2 regions of the [Micrococcus luteus] ATCC 49442 genome follow, and region 1 is predicted to be linked to the other one. Evidence: predicted binding sites of a transcription regulator. Region 1 holds the regulator's gene; the other holds the start of a gene.
The links. Region 1 encodes HrcA, which represses chaperone genes, less so after heat shock. Its sites were predicted from a motif close to TTNGCACTCGNNNNNNNCGAGTGCNAA; they were not measured.

Region 1 (9,570 bases):
TCACTTATGTCCGTGTGGTTGACGGCATGCTGCATCCCCGTGAGCGCATCCAGATGATGTCCACACGGGCCACGCACGAACTCCTCGAGATCGGGGTGAGTTCCCCGGAACCCACCCCGTCCAAGGGTCTGGGCGTCGGCGAAGTGGGGTACCTCATTACGGGAGTGAAGGACGTCCGCCTGTCCAAGGTCGGCGATACCGTCACCAACCTTGCCAAGCCGGCCGCTGTTTCGCTCCCGGGCTACGCCGATGCGAAGCCCATGGTGTTCTCCGGACTTTATCCGCTGGACGGCACGGATTATCCGGTGCTCCGCGACGCACTGGAGAAGCTGATGCTCAACGACGCCGCGCTGGTCTACGAGCCTGAAACGTCGGCTGCGCTGGGCTTCGGCTTCCGTGTGGGTTTCCTGGGCCTGCTCCACCTGGAGATCACCCGGGAGCGCCTCGAACGTGAATACAACCTCGACCTCATCTCCACGGCACCCAACGTGGAATACGAGGTGACGCTGGAGGACAAGAAGGTTGTCCATGTGACCAACCCGAGCGAGTACCCCTCCGGTAAGATCGCCGAAGTCCGCGAGCCGATGGTTTCCGCCACCATTTTGGCGCCGAACGAGTTCGTTGGTGCCATCATGGAACTCTGCCAGAGCCGGCGCGGCGTGTTGGGCGGCATGGACTACCTCTCCGAGGACCGGGTTGAGATCCGGTATCGCCTGCCCCTGGCCGAGATTGTCTTCGACTTCTTCGACATCCTTAAATCCAAGACCCGGGGCTACGGCTCGCTGGACTGGAAGGCCGACGGCGATCAGGTGGCCGATCTGGTCAAGGTGGACATCATGCTGCAGGGCGAGCAGGTGGATGCATTCTCCGCCATCACGCACCGGGAGAAGGCCTACGCCTACGGCGTGATGATGACCACCAAGCTGCGCGAGCTGATTCCCCGCCAGCAGTTCGAAGTGCCCATCCAAGCGGCGATTGGCTCACGCATCATTGCCCGCGAAAGCATCCGGGCCATCCGCAAGGACGTCCTGGCCAAGTGCTACGGCGGTGACATCTCGCGTAAACGCAAGCTGTTGGAGAAGCAAAAAGAAGGCAAGAAGCGCATGAAGATGGTGGGCACGGTGGAGGTGCCGCAGGAAGCATTCATTGCCGCCCTCACCACCGACGAATCAAAGGACAAGGCCAAGAAGAAGTGACCCACGCGCAGCGAGGCCACCGCAATGCCTAGCGTCCTTCCCCTTGGTGACCCGGCGCCGTCGGACGGTCTGCTGCCTGCCCAGGCAGCAGAGGGTGCGACGGCCCGGAACTTCGGGCTCTACGTGCACATCCCGTTCTGCGCTGTCCGCTGCGGATACTGCGACTTCAACACGTACACGGCCACCGAACTCGGCGGGGGCGCGTCCCAGGACGCGTACGCGGACACTGCCATCTCCGAAGTCAGGCTCGCCGCGCGGGCGCTGGCTGAGTCAGGCCTCCCTGCCCGGCCCATGAGCACGGTGTTCTTCGGCGGCGGCACGCCCACGCTGCTTCCGGCCGAAGACCTGGCCCGCATCCTCGGTGCCGCAATCGGAGAGTGGGGGCTTGAGGCCGGTGCCGAAGTCACCACTGAAGCCAACCCCGATTCCGTCACCCCAGAATCGCTGGCGCTGCTGAAGAACGCAGGCTTCACCCGTGTCTCCTTCGGTATGCAGTCCGCCGTCCCGCACGTGCTCAAAGTCCTGGACCGCACGCACACGCCCAGCCGCGTGCCGCAGGTGGTGCAGTGGGCGCGCGAGGCAGGACTGGCCGTGAGCCTGGACCTGATCTACGGAACACCGGGCGAGTCCCTCGATGACTGGCGGTACTCCCTGGAAACCGCATTGTCCTACGAGCCGGATCACATCAGTGCCTATGCCCTGATTGTGGAGGACGGCACAAAACTGGCCGCACAGATCCGGCGGGGCGAAGTCCCCGGGATTGACGACGACGACCACGCCGACAAATACGAGCTCGCCGACCAGCTGATCGGCGATGCAGGGCTGGCCTGGTATGAGGTCAGCAACTGGTCACGGACGCCGGAGCAGGCGTGCCGGCACAACCTGGCCTACTGGCGCGGGGATGACTGGTGGGGGATCGGACCGGGCGCGCATTCGCACGTGGGCGGGGTCCGCTGGTGGAATGTCAAGCATCCCACCGCTTACGCGGGGCGGCTGGCGCAGGGGCTGTCACCCGCCGCAGGGAGGGAAACGCTCGACGCCGAAACCCGGGATATGGAGCGCGTGATGCTTGAGGCGCGGCTCGTCTCGGGGCTGGCCGTCGCCTCGCTGGGAGAGTCGGGCCGCCATGCTGTTGCCGGGCTGATTGCCGAGGGCCTCGTGGAGCCGCGTGCCGCCTTCGCCGGCACGTTGATCCTGACCCTGAAGGGTCGGCTGCTGGCGGACGCCGTGGTCCGAAGGGTCCTGCCGGACTGACCGGCCCAACCAGCGCAGGGTCACTTGTTAACACTCGCAGGCTCGCGTCGGGGCCCTCGGGACGCCGTTTAGCGGGGTGCATGTGGATGGGCCCACGCCTGCAGGGTTCCCTGGCCGAGCTTGCGAGGCGAGGGTGCAGGTGGGGATTACTTAATCCAGCGCAGGTTGTACTGGTAGCGGTGCGGCTGGCCCTTATTAACGTGGATGCCGGCGGCCACCGAGAAGCAGGTCAGGGCAATCCAGATGAGGGTGGCAATGACGGCGAAGATGTTGCCCACCACAGGAATGAACACCAGCAGGTTGGCCACCAGTGCCGCGATGGTGGGCGGCAGGCTGAAGTTCAGCGCTTCCTTGGATTCCTGCGCGGTGAAAGGCCCGCGTTCACGGAAAATCAGGTAGATCAGCAGGGACGGCACGCAACCGAGGATCCCGCCAAAGTGTGCCAGTGTGGCCCATTGGCGGTCTTCACTGGCCGTCAGGGGCAGCGCATTTGCGGGAACGCCCTGGTACTCGGAACGGCCTTGGTCGTCCCGGTGCTCGCGTGCGTTTTGTGCCACGGTTTCATCCTTCGAAAGTGCAATGGTGCTGGTTTGGAAACGACCGGTCTGGTGAAAAGGCAGTCTCCGCAGTACCAAGAATACTGGCTGTGGCGCCAAATGCCGCCGTCGGCTGTACGGGCCGGGCCCTGCCGGGCTGTGAAGAGCTAGGGTGCCGTCAGGAAGTCGATGACTTCCTCCACCCGCCCGAGCAGCGACGCTTCCAGATCGGCGTAGCTGCGGACTGCCCCTAACAGCTTCTGCCAGCCAAGGCCAATGTCCTCCTTGGTGGAGTGCGGCCAGCCGAACGCTGCAAGGATGCCGGTCTTCCAGTCCTGGCCCCGCGGCACCACCGGCCACTGCTCAATACCAAGAACTGCCGGCCGGATCGCCTGCCACACATCGACATAGGGGTGCCCGACGATCAGCACATTGCCGGCAGCCCCGGGGGAAGACATTACAGCCGAAGCGATGCGCCATTCCTTGGAGTCCGGCACCAGGTGGTCTACCAGGACCCCCAACCGCCGGCCGGGGCCGGGGCCGAACGCGGCAACCGCCCCCGCGAGGTCGTCGATACCGTGCAAAGGCTCCACGACGATGCCCTCCACGCGGAGATCATCACCCCACACCTTTTCGACGAGTTCGGCGTCGTGCTTTCCTTCCACCCAGATCCGGCTCGCCTTGGCCACCTGGGCACGCTGGCCCGCCACGCGGACGGAACCGGATGCTGTCCGGCCGGCAGGCACAGCGGCGGCCTGCCGGGGCGCCGGAGGCATCAGCCTGATCGGCCGGCCTTCCAGCAGGAACCCGTACCCCAGCTTGAAAGAACGAGACTTGCCCCGCCGGTCTTCGAGCGCAACCACATGCATGCCACCGGACTTCTCCACCCGGGTGACCGCTCCAACCCAGCCGGACTGGGCATCCTCCAGGACCATGCCGCGTTCCACAGCAACCTCGGGAAGTTCGTTCCGAACGGGCGCGGTAATCTCCTGCGGACCCCAGTTCTGGTAATGCATGGATTGATTCCGCCTCGCGCTAGATCGGGCCCCGGCATGTTCGCCCGGAGCGGTACCAATGCTAACAACGGGGTGAGTCATATTAGACTGTTAGCACTTAGGCATGTCGAGTGCTAACGAGCCTCGACCCGTGCCCTGCCAACTCAGGGCGCAACCATGGATGGAGGTGGAGTGTGAGCGAGCCGCGCAAACTGGAAGTACTGCGGGCCATCGTGGAGGACTATGTGCACTCCCGCGAGCCCGTGGGTTCCAAAGCCCTGGTTGAACGCCACCATCTGGGCGTGTCCAGTGCAACCATCCGCAACGACATGGCTGCCCTCGAGGACGAGGGCCTGATTACTGCACCGCACACCAGCGCCGGCCGGATCCCCACGGATAAGGGCTACCGGCTGTTTGTGGACCAGATTTCGGCAGTCAAGCCGCTGTCCCCGGCAGAACGGAAGGCCATCCAGTCCCTCCTCGAGGGCTCGGATGACCTCGACGACGTCCTGGACCGGACCGTCAGGCTCCTGTCCCAGCTGACCAACCAGGTGGCCGTGGTCCAGTACCCGCACCTGAGCCGGGCCACCATCCGCCATATCGAATTTGTGCTCCTGGCCCCGCGCCAGGTCCTGCTGGTACTCATCGCCACCACCGGCAAGGTGGAACAGCGCGTGATCGACATCGGCCAGGATCTTGGTGAGGACGCTATTGCCGCCCTGCGCTCACACTTCCTCGGGTCGCTGGCCGGCACGCAGCTGAGCCGGCTGGCGCAGTCGCTCCCGGCCGTTGTCTTCTCCGTCGCGCCCGGACAGCGGGCAGCTGCCCAGGCGCTGGCTCACGGGCTGGAAACGCTGGCCCACAACAGCCGTGAGGAGCGCATGGTGATGGCCGGAACAGCGAACCTGGCCAGATCCAATGTGGATTTCCCCCTCAGCATCGGTCCGGTGCTTGAGGCGCTGGAGGAACAGGTGGTTTTGCTCCGTCTGCTCAGCGAGATGGCGCAGGACCCGCGTGGTGTGGCCGTCAGTATCGGCCGGGAAAATCCCTACGACGGGCTGGCCGAAGCCTCCGTGGTGGCCACAGCATACGGGCCGGACAGTACGGCCAAGGTCGGCGTCCTGGGTCCCACCCGGATGGACTACCCGACCACCATGGCCGCCGTCAGGGCAGTAGCCCGTTATCTGTCAAGAATTCTGGGTCCGTAACAGCCGGTCCAGGCACGAAGAGCAATGCCAGCAGCCCCGCTGCCGGCAGTACAACAGGGAAGAGATACGAACTTTGAGCAGCCACTACGACGTCCTCGGAGTCTCGCCGGAAGCCACCGGAGAAGAGATCAAGAAGGCCTACCGCAAGCTGGCCCGCACCCTTCACCCGGACGTGAACCCCGGGGACGATGCGTCGGACCGCTTCAAGGCCGTGACCCACGCCTACGAGGTACTTTCGGACCCCCAGAAGCGCCGCGTCTATGACACCACCGGCAATGAGAACGGTACGGACAACGGTTTCGGCGGCGGTGGATACGCCGGCCAGGGCTTCGCCTTCCAGGACATCTTCGATACGTTCTTTGGTGCCGGCGGAACGTCGGGCCCGGCGTCCCGGGTACGGCGGGGCCAGGACGCGCTGATCAGCGTTCGGATCGAACTCCGCGACGCCGTGTTTGGTGTCAACCGGAAACTTGAGGTGGACACCGCCGTTACCTGCCCCACCTGCAACGGCTCCTGCTGCCGCGAGGGCAGCCACCCCGTCCGCTGTGATGTCTGCGGCGGCAGCGGCCAGGTCCAGCGGGCTGTGCGGTCCATCCTGGGCCAGGTCATGACGGCAGCCCCGTGTGGCAGCTGCGAAGGCTTCGGGACTGTCATCAAGGATCCCTGCAACGAATGCAGCGGCCAGGGCCGCATCCGCAGCCGCCGGTCACTGACCATCAAGGTTCCTGCCGGCGTCGCAACAGGTACCCGGATCCAGTTGTCCGGGCAGGGCGAAGCCGGTCCGGCCGGGGGACCATCCGGCGATCTGTACGTCGAGATCCGGGTCAACAACGACCCCACCTACGTCCGTGACGGTGATGACCTGCACGCAACGCTCCACATTCCGATGACCGCCGCTGCCTTGGGCACCGAAGTGTCGCTGGAAACCTTCGACGGGCTGCAGGAGATCGACGTCAAGGCGGGGACTCAGGCCGGCGAGGTCATCACGCTGCGCGGCCTCGGCGTCACCCACCTTCGCGGCTACGGCCGCGGTGACCTGATGGTCCACCTGCAGGTTGAGACGCCCTCGAAGCTGGACGCCGCGCAGGAGGATCTCCTCCGGCAGCTGGCCAAGCTGCGCGGGGAACAGTTCACTGAGGGCAAGCTGACTGCAAGCGGCGGCGTCTTCGCCAAGCTTCGGGACCGGCTCGGTAACCTGTAGCGGTGAGTAATCCCGTTTTCTTCAGCGGTGCCGGGTCGCTGGACCAGCTGGTGCCCGGTGCCCGCTACACGCTTGGCGGTCCCGAGGCCCGCCACGCCGTAACGGTCAAACGGCTGGCGCCGGGGGAGTTCGTGGACATTGCGGACGGCGCCGGAAAGCGGCTGACCGGAACGGTTGTGGCAGCATCACCGGCCGAACTCACCGTTGAATGCGCCGAACTGGTTGTGGAGCAACAGCCCGACATCCGGCTGGTCCTGGTCCAGGCCCTGGCCAAGGGCGACCGCGATGAACTTGCCGTGGAAACTGCCACTGAATTAGGGATCGACGCCGTTATTCCCTGGCAGTCGGAACGCTCGATTGTGCGCTGGAAGGGTGAGCGCGCGGCCAAGGCCCATGCCAAATGGCAGTCCGTGGTCACGGCAGCCGCCAAGCAGGCCCGGCGGGCGTGGATCCCGGAGGTGCGCGCCGCCGTCGAAACCCCCGGCCTGGTTTCCGCCGTGGCAGCAGCGGACCTCGCCGTGATCCTCCACGAGGACGCGGTCCGGCCGCTCCGCTCGGTGCTGGAGGCCTGGCACGCATCCGGTCCCGTTGCCGGCCCCCGGGAAATCCTGCTCATTGTCGGACCCGAGGGGGGAATCAGCCCCCGCGAAGTCACCAGGCTGTGCGGTGCAGGGGCCGTGACCGCGCTCCTGGGTCATCATGTCCTGAGGTCATCCACTGCGGGACCGGCGGCCGTGGTGCTGGCCAGCGACGTGCTTGGACGCTGGGGCGCCCCGGCACCCTGAGCATTAGCTGACGTTGAACTTCCGCGTGTCCACGTTCAGCTCTTCCTGGCCGGTGCCGCCGTCATCTGCCTGTGAGACGCGGAGTTCATAGCTGCCGGAGGAGAGGCTCAGGGCCAGGGTGAAGACGCCGGACTGGGCGGCGTCGGTGCCTGCTGTCGTCTCGCCGGTCAGGTAAGGCGTCTTATCCCCGTTCCCTGCCGTACGCAGGATCTGCCAGCGGAGCTTGCTTCCGGCAACGGTACTGCGGCCGGTGATCTTGACGCTGCCGCCGGCAATGTTCGTACCCTCCTGCGGATCAATGATCCACACCGGAGCCACCATGCCGGCGGCACGGGACATGGGAGCACCCAACTGGATGTGGCCGAAAGCAACATAGTCAGTGTGGCTGTCCACCAGGACCCTGACCTGGATCTGCTGGCCCGAATCGATCAGGCCGGAACTTGCCGCCGCGGCGGTGGCGGTGAAGACCAGCTGCTGGACGGCTCGGACGGCCATATCGGCGTCGAGATTGCTGTTAAAGGCGTCCTCGGAGACATCGACCGTGATGACGTTCTTTCCCGAAATCGATGTTGCGAGCTTTGCCGGAGACTGCCATGGGGTGAAGAAGTCGGGGTCCAGCGGCTTTTCGGACATCATGGCGCGCAGTGCACGCGTTACGGGGTTCTCCTGTTCCGGGACGTCGCGGAACTCCCGGTACAGGAAGGCGTTGCCATCGTTCCGGCCGATCCAGTACACAGGAGCTTTGTTTGAGGACTGGGTGGTCTCCAGGGGAGCGCTGGTGGAAGGCGCTCCGGGCAAACCGGTGGCGGCAGTGCCGGAGTTTGCTGTCATGGTCGGCTCGGGGCCGGCGTCTGCAATGCAGCCGGTCAGCAGGAGGAGCGCTGGCAGGAGCCCCAGGGCACCCCGGATGCGGACAGGCCGTGAAGCGCGTCCGGCTGTGCGGGGGGTGGGTGATTCCGGCACTCTGATGGCTTGCCCTTCCTGGCTCTGAATGATGAGGCCGCAGCCTCCTGAGCCGGTCCCCCGACGGCCTGAATTTCAAGCATTGCATAGTGCTGCACACCCGGAGCGTCCCATTTGGCTGTTGCGCCTAACTGCAACGGGAACGATATGAGCCCGATATGAAGTTGATATCTAATGACGTCACACGCCGCATCCGAGCGGCCCCGGGCTTCCTTGCCGCCGGGTCCGTTCTGTCGCCGCGGCAGGGGTGTCCTGGCGTAAGATGGAAGGAATCCGCTGGCTCCCGCGTGCACGGCCACAGCCCGCCCATGCAGCATCCAGCGGTATTTAAGTCCGAACTGGAGGAGACCACGGGCCCGCGGGCCAGCACCATGACTGAATCAACGAACGGAAAGCGCCGGCTGAATACCGACCGCGCCGCCGGAGAATTCCCCCATTCCCTTCCCGGTGTCCGGACGGAGGTGGTTCTCTTTGACAACTCCGATCAGATGGTCCAATCCCTCGGTAGCCATGATGAGGCCCTGCGGTACATCGAAGAACAGTTCCCGGCCGTCAACTTCCACGTCCGCGGAAACGAACTTTCCATCAGCGGTCCCGCCAACGAGGTGCCCCGCATTATGCGGCTGCTGCACGAAGTGCGCGGCCTCGTTGCCCGCGGCACAGTCATCAGTCCGGCGGTCCTGCAGCAGCTTGTCGCGCTGCTCCGCAGCCAGTCCCTGCAGAATCCGGTGGATGTCCTCACTCACGACATCCTCTCCAGCCGCGGGAAGACCATCCGGCCCAAGACGCTGAACCAGAAGAATTACGTTGACGCGATCGACGCCAACACCGTGATTTTCGGGATCGGCCCTGCCGGCACCGGCAAGACGTACCTTGCCATGGCCAAGGCCGTCCAGGCGCTGCAGCAGAAGGAAGTCAGCCGCATCATCCTGACCCGGCCTGCCGTCGAAGCCGGCGAGCGGCTGGGGTTCCTGCCTGGAACGCTCAGCGACAAAATTGATCCGTACCTGCGCCCGCTGTATGACGCCCTCCACGACATGATGGACCCCGAATCGATCCCGCGCCTGATGGCCGCCGGAACCATCGAGGTGGCGCCCCTGGCCTACATGCGCGGACGTACCCTGAACGACGCCTTCATCATCCTTGACGAGGCGCAAAACACCACGCCTGAACAGATGAAGATGTTCCTGACCCGCCTTGGCTTCGGATCCAAGATGGTGGTCACCGGGGATGTCACCCAGGTTGACCTGCCCTTCGGCACCCGGTCGGGGCTGCGGATTGTGGAGGAGATCCTGCAGGGAATCGAGGATGTCAATTTCACGATCCTGGATTCCACGGACGTGGTCCGCCACCGCCTTGTGGGTGACATCGTCCAGGCCTACAGCGTCTGGGACGAGGTTCAACGGAACAAGGTCAAACACTCGGTAAGCCG
Region 2 (12,007 bases), 4.0 Mb from region 1:
CGTCAGCGCTGGGGCTGCTCGCCGTACCAGGCCATGCAGTCGCTTGCCGAGCTGACCGCCATTCATCCGTCCCCGGCCACCACGGTGCGGCTGAAGCGTAGCGTGCTGGACAGCATCCGTGACCGCAACGAACTCGCGGGCAGGCTGCGCCGCGCCGCCGAGCTTGGCAGCTTCAGCCGGGCTTCCACCACCAGCCCATGGCACGGCGCCAGGCTCCTCACCCGCAAGGAGACTGAGGAAGCCCAGGAGCTGGCGCGCTCCGTGGCGGAGAACCTCCCGGTCCTGCGGGACCGCATGCACAGCGTGGCCGAGCACGCCGAGATCCGGCTGGGCACATCCTTTGCTGAATGGGGTGAACAGCTTGAGCTGCTTGTTGCCGTCCGCGAAAGCCTGGACAAATTCACCCCGGACATTTTCGACAGGCCCGTCCACGACCTGATTTCCGCCACGGCGTCCTCCGCATGGCGCCGGGAGCGGAACGTTGAGATGGCGTCCATGCAGCGTTCCCGGCTGCGGCGTGTGGCCAAGGAGTACGTCCGGCCCGGCGTCCACATTGCTGACCTCCACAGTTCGCTGGTGCTGGTGCAGGAGCAGCGGGCGCTCTGGTCCGGTTACGCCACCTCGCAGCGCCACCCGGCTGTTCCGTCCGGCCTCGCCGAAATGAACGTGATGTACCGTTCGCTGGACGGGGAGCTGACGCAGCTGGGGGAGGCCCTCCGGCACACCCGTGCCGGCGGCTCATTGGCCACCGCCCGCTACGAGGAACTCATGGAACGGCTTGAGCGGCTGGTCGCGGACACCCAGACGCTGAAAACCCTGCCGGAGCGGACGCTGCTCGTGGAAAACATGCGCGAGCACGGCCTGGGTGAACTTCTTGACGATCTGGCCGAGCGGGAGGTAGCCGCGCCGTGTGTGGGCGCCGAGCTCGAGCTCGCCTGGTGGCAGTCCGCCCTTGAAGCGATGATCAGCGGCGACGATTACCTGGCCATGTCCGACGGCGACGCCCTCCGGCAATTGGAGGCCGAATACCGGCTCGCCGACAATGCCCACATTGCCAGCGGTGCAGCGCGGCTTCGCTGGGATCTTTCCGAACGGTGGCAGGCGGCCCTGGCCGAACACCCGCGCCAGGCCCAGCTGCTGCGCAGCCTGCTCAAGGACGGCAGGGTGACCCTCGCCGCGCTGACAGCCCAGGCACCGGACCTTGTTCCCATGCTGGTTCCCGTCTGGTCGGTGAGCCCCTACCTGATGACCGGGCTTCTGCCGGCCGAACAGCGCTTTGATGCGGTGGTCATCCTGGATGCTGAGGCGACGTCGCTGCAGGCCGTCCTGCCGTCCATTGCGCGGGCGAAGCAGGTCATTGCCTTCGGTGACGCCAAAATCGCCAGCCCGCGGACCTTCACTGTTGGGGTGGAGCGCCTGGCCGTTGGCGAGGCACCGCACCAGCGGGTGGAAAGTGCCTTCTCTGCGCTCTCCGCGGTGTTGCCCGTGTGGCGGCTGAATTTTGTCTACCGTGCCGTGGACGAGGACCTGGTCCTGCAACTGAGCAAGAACTTCTACGACGACGGGCTCCGCCGGCTCCCCGAGGGCCAGGCCGCCACCGGCCTGGACCGCGCACTGACAGTGGAGTACCTGCCGGACGGGACCGGACTGCCGAGCGCCGACCACGAGGGTGTCGAGTCCGTGGTGGCCGAAGTGAACCGGGTGGTGCAGCTCGTGTTCGAACACGCGCGGCTGCGCTCCCGCACCTCGCTCGCCGTGGTCACCGCCAGCCTGCGCCACGCGGCCCGGATCGGTGAGTCCATCCGGCTGCAACTGCCCAACCACCCAACCCTCGCCGGGTTCTTCGGTGGCGGGCCGGAATCGTTCCGGGTGGTTGACCTCGAACGGGCACAGGGACTGGTGCGCGATCACATCATCTTCTCGCCCGGCTTCGGCCGTACCCCGCACGGCCGGGCGCTGCACAACTTCGGTCCGCTGTCTGCTGAGGGCGGCCGTGAGAAATTCGCGCTGGCTATGACGCGTGCCCGGCGGTCCATCCATGTCCTGACGTGCTTCCAGCCCGAAGACCTCGACCACACGCGGCTTTCCTATGGTGCCGTGGACTTCTATGAGCTCCTGAACCGTGAGATTGCGGGAAAGACGGACCTGGGAACCCCGGCGTCGCGGGCGGCTGCCAGCGAGCAGGCACTCGGGGCAGATCCACTGGTAGCCGATCTCGGTGACAGGCTGCGCGCCCGCGGCGCCCGGGTCTGGCACCAGTACGACGGTGTTATCGACGTGGTGGCGGCAGCCGACCCGCTGAGCACCATGGGCCAGGACGACGCGGATATCCCGTGGCCGGTAGCCATTGAATCCGACGGCACGGAGCATTACCGCACCATGACAGTCCGCGAGCGGAGCCGTCTCCGCCCGCAACTGCTGGAACGGATGGGCTGGCGTTACATGCCGCTCTGGACCATCGAAGTCTTCACGGACCCCTCCACGTGCGCTGACCGCATTGCAGGTTACCTGGGCCTGGAAAACGTCCTTCCACCCGGCCGCGGCAATGCCTCCGGAGGCTTTTTCGACGAGGACGCGGACCCCTTGACGACGGGGGCGGCACATCATGACATCAACGAACGCCAGGCTGCACGCCTGGACAGTGAGGAGGCTTCCGTGAGCCCACAGAACCCCGACCAGGGCGAAACTGACAGCAACGACCACCCGGACACCGAAGGCACCACGCAGTCGCCCGTACCCGGGGACCAGGAGGGCGGCACGGCAGCCGTCCTGCCGAACAAGGCTGCCGAGGACGATGCCAGGAACTGGGGCGATGATACCGACAACGATCACGACGCCTGGCTGAAGGAAAACAAGCCGCCGCACTGGGGATAAAGCCCACGGTTGAGACAAGCCGCGCTGCTTCACCCGGCTGGGCTGATTCACCCGGCTCCACTGTGTCACCCGACTGCTCCTGACGGCCCCACCAGGACAAAAAACAGCTTGCCCTGCGTGGACGCGCCAGCTAGGCGGGCAGCCTGGTCAGGTGCTGCCGCCACTACGATCAGCCCGTCGGTCTCGGCTGTGCCGAGCCACTGCCCGGTCTTGCCTCCCTGCCCTGAGGTCCAGAGGACAGGGACGGATGCGGCAAGCACCTCCGACGGAGAACTTTGATCGTAGCCGTTGGCGCCGGTCAGCACTACGTTGACCAACTGGCCCGGCGAGACCAGCTGGATCGAGGAAGGGTCTGCCATCCTCAAGGGCACTGCCGCGGAGCCGGGCGGCGAACCGGTGAGGAGGCCCGGCCCCAGCAGCTGGGAATCGGTCAGCAGCTGGCCCTTCCGCAAAGGGGCTGCCAGTTGCATTCCAGTAGCTTCCCCGGCGCCCGTTACGGTTCCGGGGTGCACCATCTGCGGCGGAATCTTCACCGGCATCAGGTCCGCTGCCGCCAGCGCTGTGCCCGCTGGCAGGTCCCGCGCTGCGGCCAGCGCCATCGCAGTGTCGGCAGGCGGGGGAGTGAGCTGGTGGACCGTTATGCCTGCAGCTGCGCACAGCAGGAGGGCGATGGCGAGGCGACGGTTCCGGTTCAGCCACGACACGAGTCTGTGGCTGCCGCCCCGGCCGGCAGGGCGGCGTGCGGAGAGCGGGCGGTGGCTCCCGCGTGCGGGCAGAACGGACCGGCGGCTGGGGCGGAAAAGGGTGGCGGGCATGGCACCCACGCTACGTTCGCGGGGCAGCGCCAGACAGCAGCAATGGTGCCTATGTGGACAACTCTCCCGGCGGCGTCGGACGCGTCCTTCCGGAGCGCGGAGGCACCAGCCTTAGCGCGGGCTGATCAGCCCGCGCCAGAGTGGGTGAAAGGTCAGCTGGCGGCGGCAGCAGCGGCGGGTGCCGGTGCAGCTGCCGGGGCGGGTGCCGCGGCCGGGGCAGCGGAAACGGTGCTTCCCTTGGCGTCCCGGGAGTCCGTCCGGTAGAAACCGGAGCCCTTGAACACCACACCAACGCTGTTGAACTTTTTGCGCAAGGCTCCCTGGCACTCCGGGCAGGACGTCAGGGTGCTGTCCGTGAACGACTGGAAAACGTCGAAGGCGTGGCCGCAATCCTTGCAGGCGTAGGCGTAAGTGGGCACTGATGCTCCTCCTCTTGGGCAAACGAGAGGTCCTGTGTTGCCGTGAACGGACGGGTCGTCCATTAGCAGTCGCAGGGCCTGAGTGCCAATTCTATCACCCCCGGCGCGTGGCCCTCCAGAGTGCCGCGGGGCGCCCCTCAGGAAGGGACGGTAAGTGCCACCAGGCCTGAGGGGGTCAATGCCAAAGGGATCTTCCGGTCAAACTCTTCGGCGGGAATTGTTCCGGCGGGCAGCACTTCGGATTCAAAGACGATAGCGGCCAGCGGGATGTCCAGCCCCCTGCTGTCCAGGGAGCCCAGCAGGACATCGTAATAGCCGCCACCCTGGCCGATCCGGTTCCCGCTGCGGTCCAGCGCGGTGGCAGGGATGAAGAGCCCCGCCACGGAGGCCAGGATGTCGTGGTCGTGGCGGGTGCCGGCGGGTTCCATGACGGGGGCGTAGCGGCTTCGGACCAACTCGGCTTCCGGGGCCCAATGTGCCCAGCTGAGCCGCCGGCCCGGCTCGCAGACAGGGAGCAGGACGGTGTGGCCGTGGCGGTGGAGTTCGCGGATCAGGGGCAGGGTGGGAGGCTCGGGTTCCACCCCAAAGTAGGCGCAAAAGGTCGACGGCGTTCCACCCGTCAGCTGATTGGCCCAGGCGGCGCCGTGGGCCGCAAGGGCGGCACCTGCCTCATCGCGCTGGTCAGGGTTGGTCGCGGTGCGGCGCTCGCGATGGAGCGCACGGATGCCGGCCTTTGCCGCCCTGTCGCCGTCGGACATGCCGTTCCCTCTTTCCTATGCCGGCGCCGCCGTGCCAACCGGGGGTGCGCTGATGCAGTGTGCCAGGTTTGGGTGGCCAACAATTATTGAATGACCAGCCCCTCCGTTAGATTAGTCCAGTGACTACCTCTCAGCAGACTGTACGCAAGGCCGTAATTCCCGCCGCAGGGCTCGGAACCAGGTTCCTGCCAGCCACAAAGGCGATGCCAAAGGAAATGCTCCCGGTGGTGGACAAGCCAGCCATCCAGTACGTGGTTGAAGAGGCCGTCAATGTTGGTCTCAACGACATCCTGATGATCACAGGCCGCAACAAGCGCGCCCTGGAGGACCACTTCGACAGGGTTCCCTCACTGGAGGACACCCTCGAAGCCAAGGGTGACCTGGCCAAGCTTGAGTCGATTCAGGCAGCAAGCAACCTCGGCGACATCCACTATGTGCGGCAGGGCGATCCCAACGGCCTGGGCCACGCTGTCCTTCGTGCAAAGCAGCACGTGGGCCGCGAGCCCTTTGCTGTCCTGCTCGGCGACGACCTGATCGATGCCCGGGACGAACTCCTCAGCACCATGATTGAAGTCCAGGCCAAGACTGGCGGATCCGTGGTGGCCCTCATTGAGGTTGAGCCCTCCCAGATCAGTGCATACGGCTGCGCGGACGTTCAGGCCATCGACGGCGAAGGGTTCGTCAGGATCAACAAGCTCGTCGAAAAGCCTGACGCGGATGAGGCACCCTCCAACCTCGCAGTCATTGGCCGCTACGTTCTCCACCCTGAAGTTTTCGAGGTGCTTGAGCGGACCGGTCCAGGCCGCGGCGGTGAAATCCAGCTGACCGACGCGCTGCAGGAACTGGCAGCCGGAAGCGGTGAAGGCTACGGCGTTTATGGAGTGGTCTTCCGCGGCCGCCGTTACGATACGGGCGACAAACTCAGCTACCTTAAAGCCTGCGTCCAGCTTGCCATTGACAGCGACGACCTCGGCCCGGGCCTGCGCGACTGGCTCCCGAGCTTCACTGCCGGCCTCACTAAATAGCTGCCGTGCGTTCCGGACCCGTCTGGCCCACAACCCTGGAATGCGGTGACCTGGTCCTGCGTCCCATCAGGTACCGGGACAAGAGGGAATGGACAGAGGTCCGGTCACGCAACCGGGACTGGCTGGCACCATGGGAAGCTTCCAACCCGGCTCCCGGCGGGGTGCTTCCGGATTACCGGCAAATGGTTCGGTCCCTAAAAATTCAGGCCGCCCAGGGCACCGCCTTGCCGTTTCTTATCACCGAACGCACGCCGCGCTCGGCGTCACCGGTCATCGTGGGCCAGCTGACTGTCTCATCGATTGTGTGGGGCTCCGCCATGATGGCAACGCTGGGGTATTGGGTTGACCAGGCCCGGGCAGGTCATGGCATTGCGCCCACAGCCGTGGCCCTGGCCACGGATCACTGCTTCCAGGCGCTGGGCCTGCACCGGATGGAGATCAACATCCGGCCTGAGAATGGTCCCAGCCTGCGGGTGGTTGAAAAGCTGGGTTTCCGCGACGAAGGCTACCGGCCGCGCTTCCTTCATATCAATGGGGAATGGGCTGATCACAGGTCTTTTGCCCTGACGGCGGAAGAAGTGCCGGAGGGGTTGCTGAACCGGTGGCTTGCAGCCCGGTCCTGACCTGCAAGGGCCCTTCCCGAGTCATAAATCCATTGATTTGCCACGTTGCCCGCGACACACCGAGGCTAATGCCGCAGCGGCCGGTCGAATGCTCATACGGTTTTGATTGTGGACATCCCCCTCAGCAGCTCAGTGATCCTTGTGGTTGCCGTCGTGCTCTGGATCGTATGGGTAGCGCCGTACGTCCTGCGAAACCGCCGGCACCAGGCCCAGGCCGCCGGCGAGTATTTCGCGGACGTCCCAGCTGTTGAATCATCGGACCCGAGAGCCGGGACGGTCATGAACATCACCGCCCAGCAGGAGAAAGCCATGGATATCAGGAAGAGCCCAGGAACCGCAGCCGAAACAGCCGGCCGTGCGACGACAGGCGGGTTCCGGATCCGATATGGCCGAACTGGCATCGCCCTCGTTGGAGTTGTCGCACTGCTGACTGCCTTTGTGTCGGGCGTTCTGCTGCTCTTCGGACTTGGGGCGGCATGGCTGCCCGTCACCGGGCTGGCCATTACTGTTTTTGCCGTGGCGTTGCTGCGTTTCCTGGCTGTGCGTGACCGCAAGGCCAAAATGAACGCCGCCTTCCGCGCCGCGATGAGCGCTCCCGTGCGCCGCCAGTCTCCTGTCACGCCGGCCGTGGCCACGCCACAGCCGGCCGCCCGGCCGGAAAGCCGGCTCTTCGACGCTGAAGCGCACCAGCCCAAGCCAAAACCCCTGACCGCCATGGAACTCCGGGAAGCGGCTTTGGCTGTCGCTGTTGCGGCGGGGGACACCAGCGCTGCAGCCGCCGAAAAGCCTGCTGAAACTACGTGGGAACCTGTTGACGTGCCGAAGCCCGTCTACGTCGAGGCCGCGAAGGCCGAGCGTCCGGCGCCCCGGCCGCTTGACCTGCCTGAAGCGCCGAAGGCCACGGGCAAGCCGTCCCTGAAGCAGGGCGCACCGGCAACCGCACCGGCTGCCGCACCTGCCGACAAGCCCCTGACGAAGGCGCAGAGCGCCCTCAGCAACCTCGACGACGTCCTGCAGCGCCGTCGCGCCTGATTCTCAATTGGTAATGGGCAGGGAATATTTGTAGCCTAAGTTCAACCGGCCCTGCCGTTCCTTCCGGGACTCAGGCTGTTCCGGGGCTATAGCTCAGTTGGTAGAGCGCTTCGTTCGCATCGAAGAGGTCAGGAGTTCGAATCTCCTTAGCTCCACAAAGTCCTTGCGTCACCCCGGGGTGGCGCACAAACAGCGGGGCCACCCGGAGGTGTCCCCGCTGTAAATGCCGGCGAGTGCCGGCGCATTGAGTTGCTGCGTACGCCGTTGTCAGTGGCGGCCACGCTTTTGCTTCTCGGAGTCAACAACTTGGACAGCGGTGGCCAGGGTGCCATCTGCCAGACTTCCCCAGGCGTACACGATCGTGTTTTTGCCGCCCTCAACCGTGAAGTCGGCCGGCCCGATGACCGGGGCGGTGGTCCCCGCTGCGGCGACGGAAGCTGAAACTGTTCCGGCCTTCAGCTTCAGGGTGGCCTCGTCAGGATTGCTGAGCCCCTCAATTACTGCCGTATCACCGGCGAGGACGTCGACTGCCGGGGCTGCGGCTATGTGCCTGACCGTCAGCTTGCCTTTGTTGTCGTTGCGGGGAGCCCTAGTGTCGTTAGTGAAGAGCGTGGCTGTGGGGGCGCCGTCAGCGTCGAGGTGGGCTGCCGCGGTGTAGTTCTTGCCCTCATCGAGTTCAACGGTGACCGGTCCGATCGCCGGGTTGTCGGCGCTGGTGGCGTCCGAGGCGGTGATGGCGATCTCGTACTCACCGGCTTCGAGTTCCAGCGGACCGGCCAGGTCCCCGGGCTTGAAGTTGTCGAGTGTGAGGTTGCCGTCCACCCAGACATCCACGATCAGGCCGGGCACACCGTGGAGGACCGAGAGCTTGGCGGGGTCATCGCCGTGGTGGTGCCAGCCGCCGGCCTGGGCTGGAGCAGCGAAGGCCAGTGCGGCCGCGAGCGACAGTGCTCCGGCGGCGTAGGTTGTTTTGCGCATTTCAAACTCCTCATAGGGACGCCCGGGGGACGGGCTGTGCTTGTGCTGACACCTGTACTACCGGCGGAGCGCCCCTTGTGGATGCACGTCGTGAAGTCTTTTTTGGCGGAACATTGTTGGCCCGCCAACCAGAAGATCTTGCCGCGGTTTATGACAGGTACTTCAGCAGCAGGTCTGTGGTCTGGCGGCTGCATCGCGTGATCCGGGGGAGATGGTCCGCCGCAAGCCGGGGCAGCAGCCTCTCCGGTTCAGCGTGGCGGGTGTCGAGCCGGATGGAACGCTCCAGCCCCGCCGCAAGGTCCGCCAGGCGTTCGGCCCCGACCATCTGGCTGGAGGTTTTGAGGCTGAGCACAGCATCCAGGGCGCCGCTCAGGTCCCCGGTAGTCAGGGCAAGCCGGAGTTTCTGGAGCCGGGTTGGCAGGAGAGCGATGAAATTGTGGATGAACACCTTCCACACTCCGCCATCGTCATCGAGCCCCTCCCGCAGCCTGTCCAAAACCGCGGGGTCCAGCAGTGGCAAGGCATTGCCGCCCATAATCCATCCCGAGAATCGTTTTCACCGTCAACGTCCCCCAGGACTTTTTATTGACGATACGAGGCAGGGCGGGTGAGCGCACGAGTAGCCGGTACTCGAATTTCCCGCAGCCACGCCTCCGGCTCATTGCACAGCCGGAGGTGTGGCTGCCGGGCTTGGTCCGGCGTCCCGGCACAGTGCCGGAGGCGGGGCAACGGACATTCCGGGCTGACAGTTACCGGAGCGGGTCGAAGGGGCGGATCTGCTCAGGAATGTGGCCGGTGGCGATCTGCTCGGCCAGCAGCTTGCCGGTGGCCGGACCAAGCACGATGCCCCACATTCCGTGACCGCCGGCAACGTAAACACCGGGGGAGCGGGTGGCGCCGACAACCGGCAGCCCGTCGGGAGTGACGGGGCGCGCGCCCACCCAAATGTCCTCCAGGTTCTCCAGGTCCATGTTGGTGAACAGCGGCCGGACCGAAGCCAGGATGGCATCGATGCGTCCCGTCTGCAGTGGCTCGTCCGGGCCGCGGAACTCCATGGTGCCGGCAATCCGAAGCCGCCCCTGATATGGCGTGCACGCTACGCGGCGGGCGGGGAAATAGATGGGGAACTCGGCGGGATGGTCGGTCGCGACGCTGAAGGAATAGCCACGTCCGGCCTGGATCATGGTCTTCACTCCGAGCGGTTTGGCCAGCGCCGGAAGCCAGGCACCGGTGGCCAGCACCACGACGTCGGCGTTAACCGGTTCCTGCCCGTAACTCTCCACGGAAATCCCGTTCGGGCCGTGACGCAGTGATCGTACGTCCATTCCGCTCAGGATCCTTCCACCCCGGGCCCGCACGGCATCTGCCAGCGCCTGAACGAATGGCCCGGGTTCGATGAAGCGCTGTTCGTCCATCTCGTAGACCGTTGAGACGCCGGCCGAGAGCTGGGGCACCTTGACTTGCGGGTTGTCCAGCCGTGTAAGGGGTACCCTCTGGCCGGCTTTCTCCACCTGCTGGATCTCGTGGATGAACGGCCCGCTTTCTTTTTCTCCCTCGAATCCGATGATGAAGGGTCCCTTGCGGGTCCATGCGTCCACGCCGCTGGAAGTCAGTTCATCGAACGCGTCCAAGGCCATCCGGTCGATCGGCGTCAGGGCTGCCATGGCCTTCCTCCAGGCCTTAGCAGTGGCATGGAGGCCGAAGCGGGCCAGGAATGCCCACAACTTCGGATCCAGCCGGGCCGGGATGTGCAGCGGGGCAGTGGCATCGAGCAGCGCCTTCGGGGCATAGGACCACAGTGTCGGATCCGCGAGCGGCATGGCCATGCCCGGCGTGAGCCAGCCGGCGTTGCCCCACGAAGCGCCGGCGCCGACGCCGGAGCGATCCAGGACTGTCACCTCGATGCCGCGTTCCTGCAGATGCCAGGCCGTAGCCAGGCCAACCATTCCAGCACCGGCAACGACGGCGGTGCGCGGCGACTGTGCGCGTGAATACATTCGACTCTCCCTCACCATGACTTATGCCACCTGGCATTGGCACCAGTGTGAAGAATATTAAAACGAAGCTCAATTGATTCGGCGATGATTCTAAGGAATGGTTGCTTATGCCAATTGATTCAAATACTGGCGGAGTTTTGACTCGTGGTCCGAATAACGCTCGGCCTTCCGTGCTGGACGAAACGGACCACCTCATCGTCCAGATGCTGCAGGCCGACGCGCGGACGCCGAACAACGCCGTTGCCGCGGCAGCCGGCATCGCCCCCTCCACATGCCACGGCCGCATCCGCTCCCTTCAGGAGCGGGGCGTCATCCGTGGGTTCCATGCGGACGTGGATCCGGCGGCGGTAGGGCGCGGACTTCAGGCCCTGATCGCCATCCGGCTGCAGGCCCACGCGCGGGCCAACCTGACCAGGTTCGAAAACTACCTGGCCGGACTCCCCGCGGTGGAGAGCATCTTCTTCGTCACCGGGGACCGGGACTTCCTCATCCATGTCGCCGTCGCGGATTCAGCCGCGCTCCGTACACTGGTGGCCGACAACCTCAGCCTCAGGCCGGAAGTGGCCGGCACGAATACCACCGTGATCTTTGAATACTTGCGACGCGCCGACAGTTCCCTCACTGCTTGAGAGCATGGAGTAGCTGGCCGCTGCACCACGTGCAGTGTCAGGATTGAAGCCCACGCGCAGGCCAAAGGAGGCCCGGACATGACCGACCTGACAGCAGCGGCACCCGAAACCGGCTACGCCCGGGTCAACGGGCTCCAGATGTACTACGAGCTGCACGGCGAGGGCGGTACCCCGCTGTTGCTCCTGCACGGCGGGCTCTTCGACATCGGGCAGCAGTTCGGCTCTCTCATCCCGAGCCTTTCGGAGGGTCGGCGGGTCATCGCCACGGACTTCCAAGGGCACGGACGCACCAACGACATCGATCGGCCGCTGGGAACTCACCACCTGGCGTCCGATGTCATTGGGCTTCTTGGGCACCTTGGTGTCGACAACGTGGACGTGTTCGGCTTCAGCATCGGCGGTGCGGTCGCTCTGGACCTGGCGATCAACCACCCGGAACTCGTGCGGAAGCTCATCGTGTCGTCCGTGTCGTTCCGGCCGGAGGGGGAGCGCGGCGGAAATGCTGAAGCGGTGGCGGAGATGACGGTGGATATGATCGCGGGCACACCGATGGAAGGACGCTATCTCGCCGTGTCGCCGCACCCCGATCGCGGGCACCTGCAGGGCCTGCTCGACAAACTCGCCCGCTACGGGGCGGGTGAAAGCGGATGGAGCGACGACGAGATCCGCGGGATCGCCGCACCGACGCTCATTACCGTGGGTGACTGTGACATGGTCAGGCTCGACCACGCAGTAAAGTTTCTCCAACTGCGCGGTGGAGACGTGAACGGCGACTTCGAGGGTGTGCCCGCATCGCAGCTGGCAGTTTTCCCGGGCACAACGCACTTCTTCGGGCTTGCGCGGACCGGCCTCGTACG

Region 2: a site for HrcA is predicted at 4,171-4,197, ahead of GUV69_RS21380 (FmdB family zinc ribbon protein). Genes of this name have one in related genera too.

Annotation. Positions count from the first base shown of each region.
Region 1 is NZ_JAAAXP010000001.1:672,881-682,450, forward strand. Features, by position in the region: gene lepA (translation elongation factor 4) at 1-1,196, shown strand, start outside; gene hemW (radical SAM family heme chaperone HemW) at 1,221-2,450, shown strand; gene GUV69_RS03145 (DUF4870 domain-containing protein) at 2,597-3,007, opposite strand; gene GUV69_RS03150 (DUF3097 domain-containing protein) at 3,154-4,002, opposite strand; gene hrcA (heat-inducible transcriptional repressor HrcA) at 4,176-5,189, shown strand; gene dnaJ (molecular chaperone DnaJ) at 5,263-6,390, shown strand; gene GUV69_RS03165 (16S rRNA (uracil(1498)-N(3))-methyltransferase) at 6,393-7,175, shown strand; gene GUV69_RS03170 (GerMN domain-containing protein) at 7,179-8,138, opposite strand; gene GUV69_RS03175 (PhoH family protein) at 8,510-9,570, shown strand, end outside.
Region 2 is NZ_JAAAXP010000001.1:4,680,365-4,692,371, forward strand. Features, by position in the region: gene GUV69_RS21370 (AAA family ATPase) at 1-2,874, shown strand, start outside; gene GUV69_RS21375 (RcpC/CpaB family pilus assembly protein) at 2,940-3,689, opposite strand; gene GUV69_RS21380 (FmdB family zinc ribbon protein) at 3,842-4,108, opposite strand; gene GUV69_RS21385 (5-formyltetrahydrofolate cyclo-ligase) at 4,246-4,866, opposite strand; gene galU (UTP--glucose-1-phosphate uridylyltransferase GalU) at 4,986-5,891, shown strand; gene GUV69_RS21395 (GNAT family N-acetyltransferase) at 5,897-6,514, shown strand; gene GUV69_RS21400 (hypothetical protein) at 6,647-7,546, shown strand; tRNA gene GUV69_RS21405 (tRNA-Ala) at 7,629-7,701, shown strand; gene GUV69_RS21410 (DUF4397 domain-containing protein) at 7,814-8,524, opposite strand; gene GUV69_RS21415 (Hpt domain-containing protein) at 8,673-9,059, opposite strand; gene GUV69_RS21420 (NAD(P)/FAD-dependent oxidoreductase) at 9,274-10,521, opposite strand; gene GUV69_RS21425 (Lrp/AsnC family transcriptional regulator) at 10,692-11,150, shown strand; gene GUV69_RS21430 (alpha/beta fold hydrolase) at 11,229-12,007, shown strand, end outside.